2 regions of the Stenotrophomonas sp. 21LCFQ19 genome follow, and region 2 is predicted to be linked to the other one. Evidence: riboswitches for the same ligand, from Rfam matches in the RefSeq annotation. Region 2 holds a riboswitch; the other holds the start of a gene.
The links. Region 2 has a riboswitch for cobalamin ahead of btuB (TonB-dependent vitamin B12 receptor). Riboswitches for the same ligand answer to the same signal wherever they lie in the genome.
Positions count from the first base shown of each region.

Region 1: it holds a riboswitch for cobalamin, as region 2 does, so the genes downstream of both, AC13FW_RS13845 (ribonucleoside-diphosphate reductase subunit alpha) here and btuB (TonB-dependent vitamin B12 receptor) in region 2, are expected to answer to the same signal.

Region 1 is NZ_JBSPUF010000012.1:17,704-22,293, forward strand. Features, by position in the region: gene AC13FW_RS13840 (DUF2884 family protein) at 22-831, opposite strand; cobalamin riboswitch at 1,102-1,318, shown strand; gene AC13FW_RS13845 (ribonucleoside-diphosphate reductase subunit alpha) at 1,590-3,899, shown strand; gene AC13FW_RS13850 (ribonucleotide-diphosphate reductase subunit beta) at 4,072-4,590, shown strand, end outside.
Region 2 is NZ_JBSPUF010000021.1:33,880-38,469, reverse strand. Features, by position in the region: gene AC13FW_RS18685 (TonB-dependent receptor domain-containing protein) at 1-337, shown strand, start outside; gene btuB (TonB-dependent vitamin B12 receptor) at 440-2,311, opposite strand; cobalamin riboswitch at 2,427-2,663, opposite strand; gene cobT (nicotinate-nucleotide--dimethylbenzimidazole phosphoribosyltransferase) at 2,947-4,017, shown strand; gene AC13FW_RS18670 (histidine phosphatase family protein) at 4,014-4,590, shown strand, end outside.

The DNA of each region.
Region 1 (4,590 bases), on a different contig from region 2:
CGGCACTACCAAAAGCGGGTTTTACCGTGCTGGTAACGGAATGCTGTCGTCCTGGCCTTGCTCGCGCGCCGCCATCGTCGCGCCATCGCCGCTCACGCGCATCATCTGTAACGGCTGACCGTCGAGGCGGAACTCCAGTGCCGACTGCAGCCTATCCAGCGCCTGTACCTGCGTGCACAGCGAACGCGCGTGCTGCTCCAGGGCGGCAGCGCGCCCTTCCAGGCGTTGCTCCAGTTCGGCGTCGAGTTTGTCTGCGCGTGCATCCAGCTTGTCCTCGCCACCGGTGAATACCGCCCACAGCATGCTGCGGGCGATGGAGCCGCTCAGGCTCTCGGCGGCATCCTGCACGCGTGCTTCGAAGCCTTCATTGAAAAGGTCCTGGTCCCAGCGGCCGCGGCCGATGGTCTGTTCGACAAAGCGTTCGGCCTCCTTGCGCAACTTGCGCACTTTGCGGGAGTTGGCGTTGCCGGTGAGGCCTTCGTAAACCGAGTCCAACGTATCGAAGCTGATGCCAACGGACTCGGTGGCGATGCCGGTCACCGCCGGCATCAGCCGGCGCACGCCATTCTCCAGTGCGCGCAGCCGTTGTGCATCTTCCGCTGAGACCGTCTGCATCCGGTTGTCGATGCTCAGCTGGCCGTCATGGAACACGATCTCGCGCATCGGCAGCGTATCGCGACGCAACCAGATACCGCCGCCGTCGACCAGCACGTTGTAGTCGGTGGACACACCGCACTGGTCGGCAGACAGCTCCGGCGCCTTGACCGTGCCTGCCTGGGCGGCCAGCGGCAGCAGCAGGGCAAGCGAAGTGGCGATGGGCAGCAGGCGCATGGCGGCGAGCTCGTGGCAGGAGGATGCGGCCAGCTTGGCCGCTCGCGGCAAGGGCTGCGCCGGCCGGAAGTCACGTCCCGAAATTTCATCAGAAATTTACGTTATCAAGTCAGGTGGTTTTCCTACAAAAAAACTCTGCAAAAGGCTTGACTGCGCACGCCGTTCGAGCAGGCTCCGGTGTCCGGTCCGGGCGCCAGACAGTCCAAGCCTTGTGCCACAAGGCTTGGCAAAGAAATACTAGATTTGGTGTTGACCCTGTAATACACCCCCACTATCTTGTGCTCCGTCGGTTCTGGCGGAATTTTCCGTCGGATTAATAGGGAAGCCGGTGATGCCTTCAAGGCTAGTCCGGCACTGCCCCGCAGCGGTAATTGGGAACGACCCCGCCAACAGCACTGAGGCACAGGCCTTGGGAAGCGGCGGAGTAGGAGAAGGCCCCCGCCTTCCTGCCCATGAGTCCGAAGACCTGCCGACAGCCACGCGATGCACACCGCGTGGTGCCGGCTGCGGTGTCTTCGAGGGGAAGACGGCTGGTGACGTGGTGCCGTGGCTGCTGCCGACTCTTGGTCGTGCGCTGTCGCGGCTGCTGCGACGCCGTCCTTCCATGCTCGCTGCTCCGTACCGGCTCTGCTTCCTGCGCGGGCAGGAGCTGCGTGCATAACGTTTGCAAGGACACCATCGTCGTGACTGCCACTCATACTGACGTCGCTCCGGCTGAAGCCGGTTTTGAACTGACCCCGCCGCCGACCGCCACCGCCATGAGCGTGACCAAGCGCAATGGCAGCACCGAGCCGGTAGACCTCAACAAGATCGTCCGCGCCATCCAGCGTTGCTGCGAAGGCCTGCACGCGGTGGACCCGATGCGGGTGGCCACGCGCACCATCTCCGGCCTGTACAACGGCGCCAGCACCCAGGAACTGGACGAGCTGTCGATCCGTACCGCCGCCCTGCTGATCGGCGAAGAGCCCGAGTACGGCCGCCTGGCTGCACGCCTGCTGGCCAACTTCATCGGCAAGGAAGTCTCCGGCCAGGAAATCCATGCGTTCTCGCAGTCGGTTGGCCGTGGCCACGAAGTCGGCCTGATCAACGACCGCCTGCTCAACTTCGTGCAGGTCAATGCACGCAAGCTCAACGACGCGATCGATCCGTCCTATGACCTGAACTTCGATTACTTCGGCCTGCGCACCATGTATGACCGCTACCTGCTGCGGCATCCGCATTCGCGCAAGGTCATCGAAACCCCGCAGCAGTTCTTCCTGCGCATCGCCAGCGCGCTGAGCGAGGACGTGCCCGAAGCACTGGCGCTGTACCAGCGCCTGGGCAGCCTGGACTACCTGCCGTCCAGCCCGACCCTGTTCAATGCCGGCACCAGCCACGAGCAGCTGTCCTCGTGCTTCCTGCTGGACTCGCCGCAGGATTCGCTGGAATCCATCTACGACCGTTATGCCGACATCGCCCAGCTGTCCAAGTTCAGCGGCGGCATTGGCGTCAGCTATACCCGCGTGCGTTCGCGTGGCTCGCTGATCAAGTCCACCAACGGCCACTCCAACGGCATCGTGCCGTGGCTGAAGACGCTGGATTCCTCGGTGGCTGCGGTCAACCAGGGCGGCAAGCGCAAGGGCGCGGCCTGCGTCTACCTGGAAACCTGGCACGCCGACATCGAGGACTTCCTCGAACTGCGTGACAACGCCGGTGATGACGCGCGCCGCACGCACAACCTCAACCTGGCCAACTGGGTGCCGGACCTGTTCATGCAGCGCGTCGAGGCCGACCAGGAATGGTCGCTGTTCGATCCGCGCGTGGTGCCGGAGCTGACCGACCTGTTCGGCCCGGCCTTCGAGCAGGCCTATGTGCAGGCCGAAACCCAGGGCAAGGCACGCAAGACCGTGTCGGCACGCAAGCTGTATTCGCGGATGATGCGCACCTTGGCTGAGACCGGCAACGGCTGGATGACGTTCAAGGACAAGTGCAACCTGGCCAGCAACCAGACCCTGCGCGCCGGCAACGTGATCCACCTGTCCAACCTGTGCACCGAGATCCTGGAGATCACCTCCAACGACGAGACCGCGGTCTGCAACCTGGGCTCGATCAACCTCGGCAATCACCTCGACGCGCATGGCGACTTCGATTTCGAGAAGCTGGCCGAGACCGTGCGCCTGGCCGTGCGTCAGCTCGACCGCGTCATCGACCTGAACTTCTACCCGATCGAAACCGCACGCCGTGGCAACCTGCGCTGGCGCCCGGTCGGCCTGGGCTGCATGGGCCTGCAGGACGTGTTCTTCCGCAAGCGCCTGGCATTCGACTCCGCCGAAGCACGCACGCTGTCGACCAAGATCGCCGAGACCATCTATTTCCACGCGCTGGAAGTGTCCTGCGAACTGGCCCAGGAACGCGGCAAGCACCCGTCGTTCAATGACACACGCGCTGCTCACGGCGAGCTGCAGTTCGATGCCTGGAACGTGGTGCCGGACGACGTCGAGCGTTGGGACGCACTGCGTGAGCGCATCAAGCAGCACGGCCTGCGCAACTCGCTGATCATCGCGATCGCGCCGACCGCAACCATCGCTTCCATCGCCGGTTGCTACGAGTGCGTCGAGCCGCAGGTATCCAACCTGTTCAAGCGCGAGACCCTGTCCGGCGACTTCCTGCAGATCAACCGCCACTTGGTGGCCGAGCTGAAGCAGCTGGGCCTGTGGACACCGGAAGTGCGCGATGCGATCAAGCTGGCCGACGGTTCCATCCAGAGCTTGCAGCAGATCCCGGAAACCCTGCGCCACATCTACCGCACCGCATGGGAACTGCCGATGCGTTCGCTGATCGACATGGCCGCCGCGCGCGGTGCCTATATCGACCAGTCGGCCTCGCTCAACCTGTTCATGGAAAGCCCGAACATCGGCGCGATGTCGTCCATGTACATGTACGCCTGGAAGCAGGGCATCAAGACCACGTATTACCTGCGTTCGCGTCCGGCCACCAAGATCGCCAAGACCACGGTCAGCAGCTACACCCCGGTGGAAGCCGTGGCCTGCTCGCTGGAAAACCCGGAAGCCTGCGAAGCCTGCCAATAAGCACTGCATAAGCCCCTCTCCCGCAAGCGGGAGAGGGGTTGGGGTGAGGGCGCTTTGAAAGCAAGCAGACCCAACCCTTCAAGAACCAACCCTAATCCGCCCCTTCGGGGCATCCCCGCCTTCGCGGGGACAGGCTCTTCTCCCGCAGGGAGAAGGGAAAGGAGAAGCCCCCATGTCCAATGAATCCCGTCAAATGCTGCTCGATCCCGGTTTCGAGCTGACCCTGCGTCCGATGCGTTACCCGGACTTCTACGAGATGTACCGCAACGCGATCAAGAACACCTGGACGGTGGAGGAGATCAATTTCCAGATCGACATCACCGACCTGCACCAGAAGATGTCGCCGGCCGACCAGCACCTGATCCACCGCCTGGTTGCCTTCTTCGCCACCGGTGACTCGATCGTGTCGAACAACCTGGTACTGAACCTGTACCAGCACCTCAACGCACCGGAAGCGCGCATGTACCTGTCGCGCCAGCTGTACGAAGAAGCACTGCACGTGCAGTTCTACCTGACCCTGCTGGACAACTACCTGCCGGACCCGGAAGAGCGCTTCAAGGCCTTTGCCGCTGTGGAGAACATCGACTCGATCAAGAAGAAGGCGGCGTTCTGCTTCAAGTGGATCGATGCGCTGCAGGAAACCAAGCGCCTGGAAACCCGCGACGACCGCCGCCAGTTCCTGCTCAACCAG
Region 2 (4,590 bases):
GTGGAAGGGCACGGTGCGCACCGGCTGGTCCAATCCCAAGCTCAGCGTCTACTGGACCCTGCGGCATGTATCGAAGATGCGTGGCAGCAATACCTCTACCGCAAGCTACGAGCGTGAGTGGGCAGGCAATACCTTCTACAGCGATTTCTACGCCAGCTATCAGGTCACGCCGAAATTCAGTGTGTTCGGCGGTCTCAACAACGCGTTCGATCGCGCGCCGCCGCGTGTGCCGGGCGCGGAGGCCGGCGGTGCAGGCTTCAACCAGAGCGGTTACCAGGCGGCGGTATATGACGTGCTGGGCCGCACCTTCAACATCGGTCTGCGCATGAAGCTTTGACGATCTTCGCTGGGTGCAAAAGAACAGGGCCGACGGAATGACCGTCGGCCCTGTTTGTTTTCAGCTTGATGGAAACCGCAGCAGCGCTGCGGTTTCGCTGACTCAGTTGGCCTTGCTGTTGTAACGCAGGGTCAGCTGGTATTCGCGGCCCGGCTGGTTGTACCAGGCAACGGTTTCGTACTCGCGGTCGAACACGTTGGCGGCCTTGGCCTGCAGGCTCCATGCGTCGTTGATGGCGTATTCAACGCGCACATCCATGGTCCCGTAGCCGGCCAGACGCACGCTGTTGGCAGCGTTGTCGAAGCGGTGGCCACTGCCTGCAGCGGTCACGCCCAGACGCAGCGGGCCGAAGCTCTTGTCCACGTCCAGACGACCGCTGGTACGCGCGCGGCGGGCCAGCAGGTTGTCATAGGTAGCAGCGCCGGAGGTGTGGTCGCGCGGGTCGGTGAAGCTGGCCTGGGCGTTGATGTCGAAGCCAGCCAGCGACAGGTAGCCGGTCAGCTCGGCGCCGCGGATGCGGGCTTCGGCAACGTTGACCAGGTCGAAGTTGCTGTCATAGCCGATCAGCTGGTCGACGCGGGTTTCGTAGGCATTGAAGGTCCAGTTCCAGTTGTCGGCGTACTGCGCGATGCCGAGGTTCAGGCTCTTGGATTCTTCCGGCTTCAGGTTCGGGTTGCTGAAGCCCGGGTAGTACAGGTCGTTGAAGGTCGGTGCCTTGAAGCCGGTGCCGGCGCTGGCGGTCAGGCGGAAGCCATTGCCGAAGGCAAAGCCATAACCCAGGCTGCCGGTGGTGTGGTTGCCGAACTGCTCGTTGTCGTCGTTGCGCACGCTGGCCTGCAGCGAGTGCGCGCCGAACTGGCCCTGGTACTCGGCAAACACGCCGAGGTTGTCGCGCTGGTCGATGTCGAAGGCGGTGGAGCTGGTGACCTTGTCGTTCTGCCAATCAGCGCCAGCGGTGATTTGCTGGCCTTCGGCGAAGCTGAAGTCGCCCTGCACGCTGGCGGTGTCGCGGCGGGTATCGAAGGCGCTGGCGAAGCTGCGGGTGCCGGTGCTGGCATCAGCGAAGTAGTTGTCGGCCTGGTCGCGGTTGCGGCCAACCTGTGCGCTCAGGCGGAAGCGCTCGGATGCAGCCCAGGCGAGCTTGGCACCGTAGACCTGCTGGCGGTTGTCGGCTTCGTTGCCGCCGAAGATGCTGCCGTCGTATTCGTTGAAGCTGTCGGCGTTGAGCACATGGCCTTCCAGGCTCAGCGTGTCGGTCAGGGCGTAGCCACCGCGCACGTTGATGGAGGTGTTGCGGTAGCCATCGCGGTCCGGCTCATCGGCGAAGCAGCCGGCGCCCCAGCCAGCGGCGGTGCCGCGGCAGGCGTTGATGCCGTCGGTCTTCTGGTAGCCGCCCTGGGCCGAGATCCAGCCGCGCTCACCGCGGTTGCTGAAGCCGGCGCTGACCTGGCGCAGGTTGTTGCTGCCGGCGGTGATCGCCAGGTTCTGCTGCAGGCCCTGGCCAGCGTTGCGGGTGAAGATCTGGATCACGCCGCCGATGGCCTCGGAGCCGTACAGGCTCGAACGCGGGCCCCGCACGATTTCAATGCGCTCGATCTGGTCAACCGGCAGGTCCTGCAGGGCGGCCATGCCGCTGGTGGCCGAGGCCACGCGCACGCCGTCCACCAGCACCAGCACCTGGTTGGAGTTGCTGCCACGCAGGAACAGCGAGGTGATCTTGCCGTTGCCGCCCTGGTTGGCGAAGTCCAGGCCGGCGCGGCCGCGCAGCAGGTCCTGCAGCGAGTTGGCCTGGCTGTGGTCGATCTGCGCACGGTCGATGACCTGCACCGGCACCACGCTGTTCTCGATGGAGATCGGGGTGCGGGTTGCGGTGACGGTGACGTCGTCCAGCTCGGTTGGTGCGTTCTGCGCGGCGGCAACGCCCGGCAATGCCAGGGCAAGGGCGAGGGACAGGGTGTGGTAAGACAGTTTCATGGAAGCTCCTGGGCCTGCACGCTCCCGCGCAGACGGATTGGGGAGGCTGCCAGAAGAGGGAGAAGACGGAGGCGGCGCACACGGCGCTACAGCCGCCGCCATGCCCTCCGCATCGCAACCAGTCGGCTTCCGGGCCGGTCTCCGGACTCGCAGGCGAGGCGGCGTGGGCCGCTTCCGTCCAGACGCCTTCCCGTGCCGTGCACAGTGGCGCCATGTCTGGACTTGTCCTGCTTACCGTTGCGGGGGCAGTGCCGGAATGGCGACATGCTGGAGTTCCAGCAGTGCGCGGCACCGGCTTCCCGTTTCAACCGCTCGGCAAGGCCGGTCGGTCACCCGAAAGTGCGCGCATTCTATGCCATTGCCGCCAGCGTTGCCGGAATGGGCGGCAACGGCCGGCATGGCGCGGACTCTGTAACCGGGGTTCAAGGTAGCCCGGGTAAGCGCATGCGCACCCGGGAAGTGCAGGGCGCCGCAGGCCTGCAGCGGTGCTGCAATCTCGTTCCCCGGGTGCGCTGCGCTTACCCGGGCTACGTGTTGCATGAGTTCGATTTGATTGGGGCTGGCGAAACAAGCCCTGCGCAGCACTGTTGCCGAGTGGCTAGAATGCGCGCTGCAAACGCAGTATCGGAAGTGTCGTGACAGAAACATGGTACGGGCAGGCCTGCAGCCAGCCTTCGCAGGAATACCGGCAGCGCGCCCTGCTGCGCCAGCGCCAGCTGACCAAGCCGGAAGGCGCCCTGGGTCGTTTGGAGACATTGGCCGTTGAGCTGGCTGCGCTGCAAGGCGTGGATCAGCCGGTGGCGCAGCGTGTGCCGGTGGTGGTGTTCGCAGGCGACCACGGCGTGACCGCGCAGGGCGTGTCGGCTTACCCGGCCGAAGTGACGGTGCAGATGCTGCACAACTTCGCCGGCGGCGGTGCTGCCATTGCGGTACTGGCGCGCGAACTGGGCCTGCCACTGCACGTATGGGATGTAGGCAGCCGCGCTACCACAGCGATTGCCGGCGTGGTCAGTGCCAAGACCCTGCATGGTACTGCTGACTTCAGCGCAGGCCCGGCGATGTCGGCAGTCGATCTGGACGCTGCCTTCGATGCGGGTCGCCGCGCGGTGGAGGCTGCCTGCGCCGACGGTGCGGATTTGTTGGTGTTCGGCGAGATGGGCATCGGCAACACCACTGCTGCGAGTGCCATCGCTGCCGTGCTTGGCCCGTTGCCATTGGACGAGTTGGTTGGCGCCGGTACTGGCCTGGACGCGGTGCGCATGGTGCAGAAGAAGAATCTGATCGCACGCGCGCTGAGCCTGCATGGTGACGCGATAAACACGGCCGAGTCGCCCGCGTACGAAGCATTGCAACGTGTAGGTGGATTGGAGATCGCTGCGATAACTGCGGCGATGATCGCCGCTGCGCAACGGCGCATCCCGGTGCTGGTGGATGGCTTCATCGTCTCTGCGGCAGCGTTGGCGGCAGTCCGCATCAATCCCAGCCTGCGGCCGTGGCTGCTGTTCTCGCACCAGTCGGCCGAGCGTGGTCACATCCGCCTGTTGGAGGCATTGCAGGCGCAGCCACTGCTGTCACTGGACCTGCGCCTTGGCGAAGGCTCCGGTGCCGCGCTCGCGTTGCCGCTGGTACGCATGGCCTGTGCTCTGCACAACAGCATGGCGACGTTCGCCGAGGCAGCTGTTGCCGATCGCGGTGGCGGCCGATGATTCTTGATCTGATGCGGCACGCCTCCACCGGGCGTGCCGGCCACCTGGACGGACGTACCGATCCGCCCTTGATCGAAGGCGCGATGGACACGCTGTACCGCAGCCACGCAGGCATTGGCTGGAGCCGGGTGATCACGTCGCCGCGTCGGCGCGCGCTGGATACCGCGCATGCATTGGTGGCTGGCAGCAACCAGTTCTGCGAGATCCACCCGGATTGGGCCGAGCTCGACTTCGGCGATTGGGACGGGCTGCATTTTGACGAAGTTCCTGCCGAGCAGCTTGCTGGCTTCTACAGCGAACCGCACGATGTGGTACCGCCCAACGGTGAGTCTTGGCAGCAGTTCCAGGCGCGCGTTGAAGCGCAGCTGCATCGCTTGGTGGACGAAGACGATGGCGACGGCCAGCCGGTGCTGGTGGTCAGCCATGCCGGCGTGTTGCGGCTGGCGGTGTCGCGCGTCTGTGGGATGAGCCTGTCCTCGCTATGGGCGATGCGCATCGATTACGGCACCCGTGTGCGCCTGCGCGTGGAGCGTGGCGAAGACGGCCAGTTGTGGGGTGAACTGCTGGAGTTGC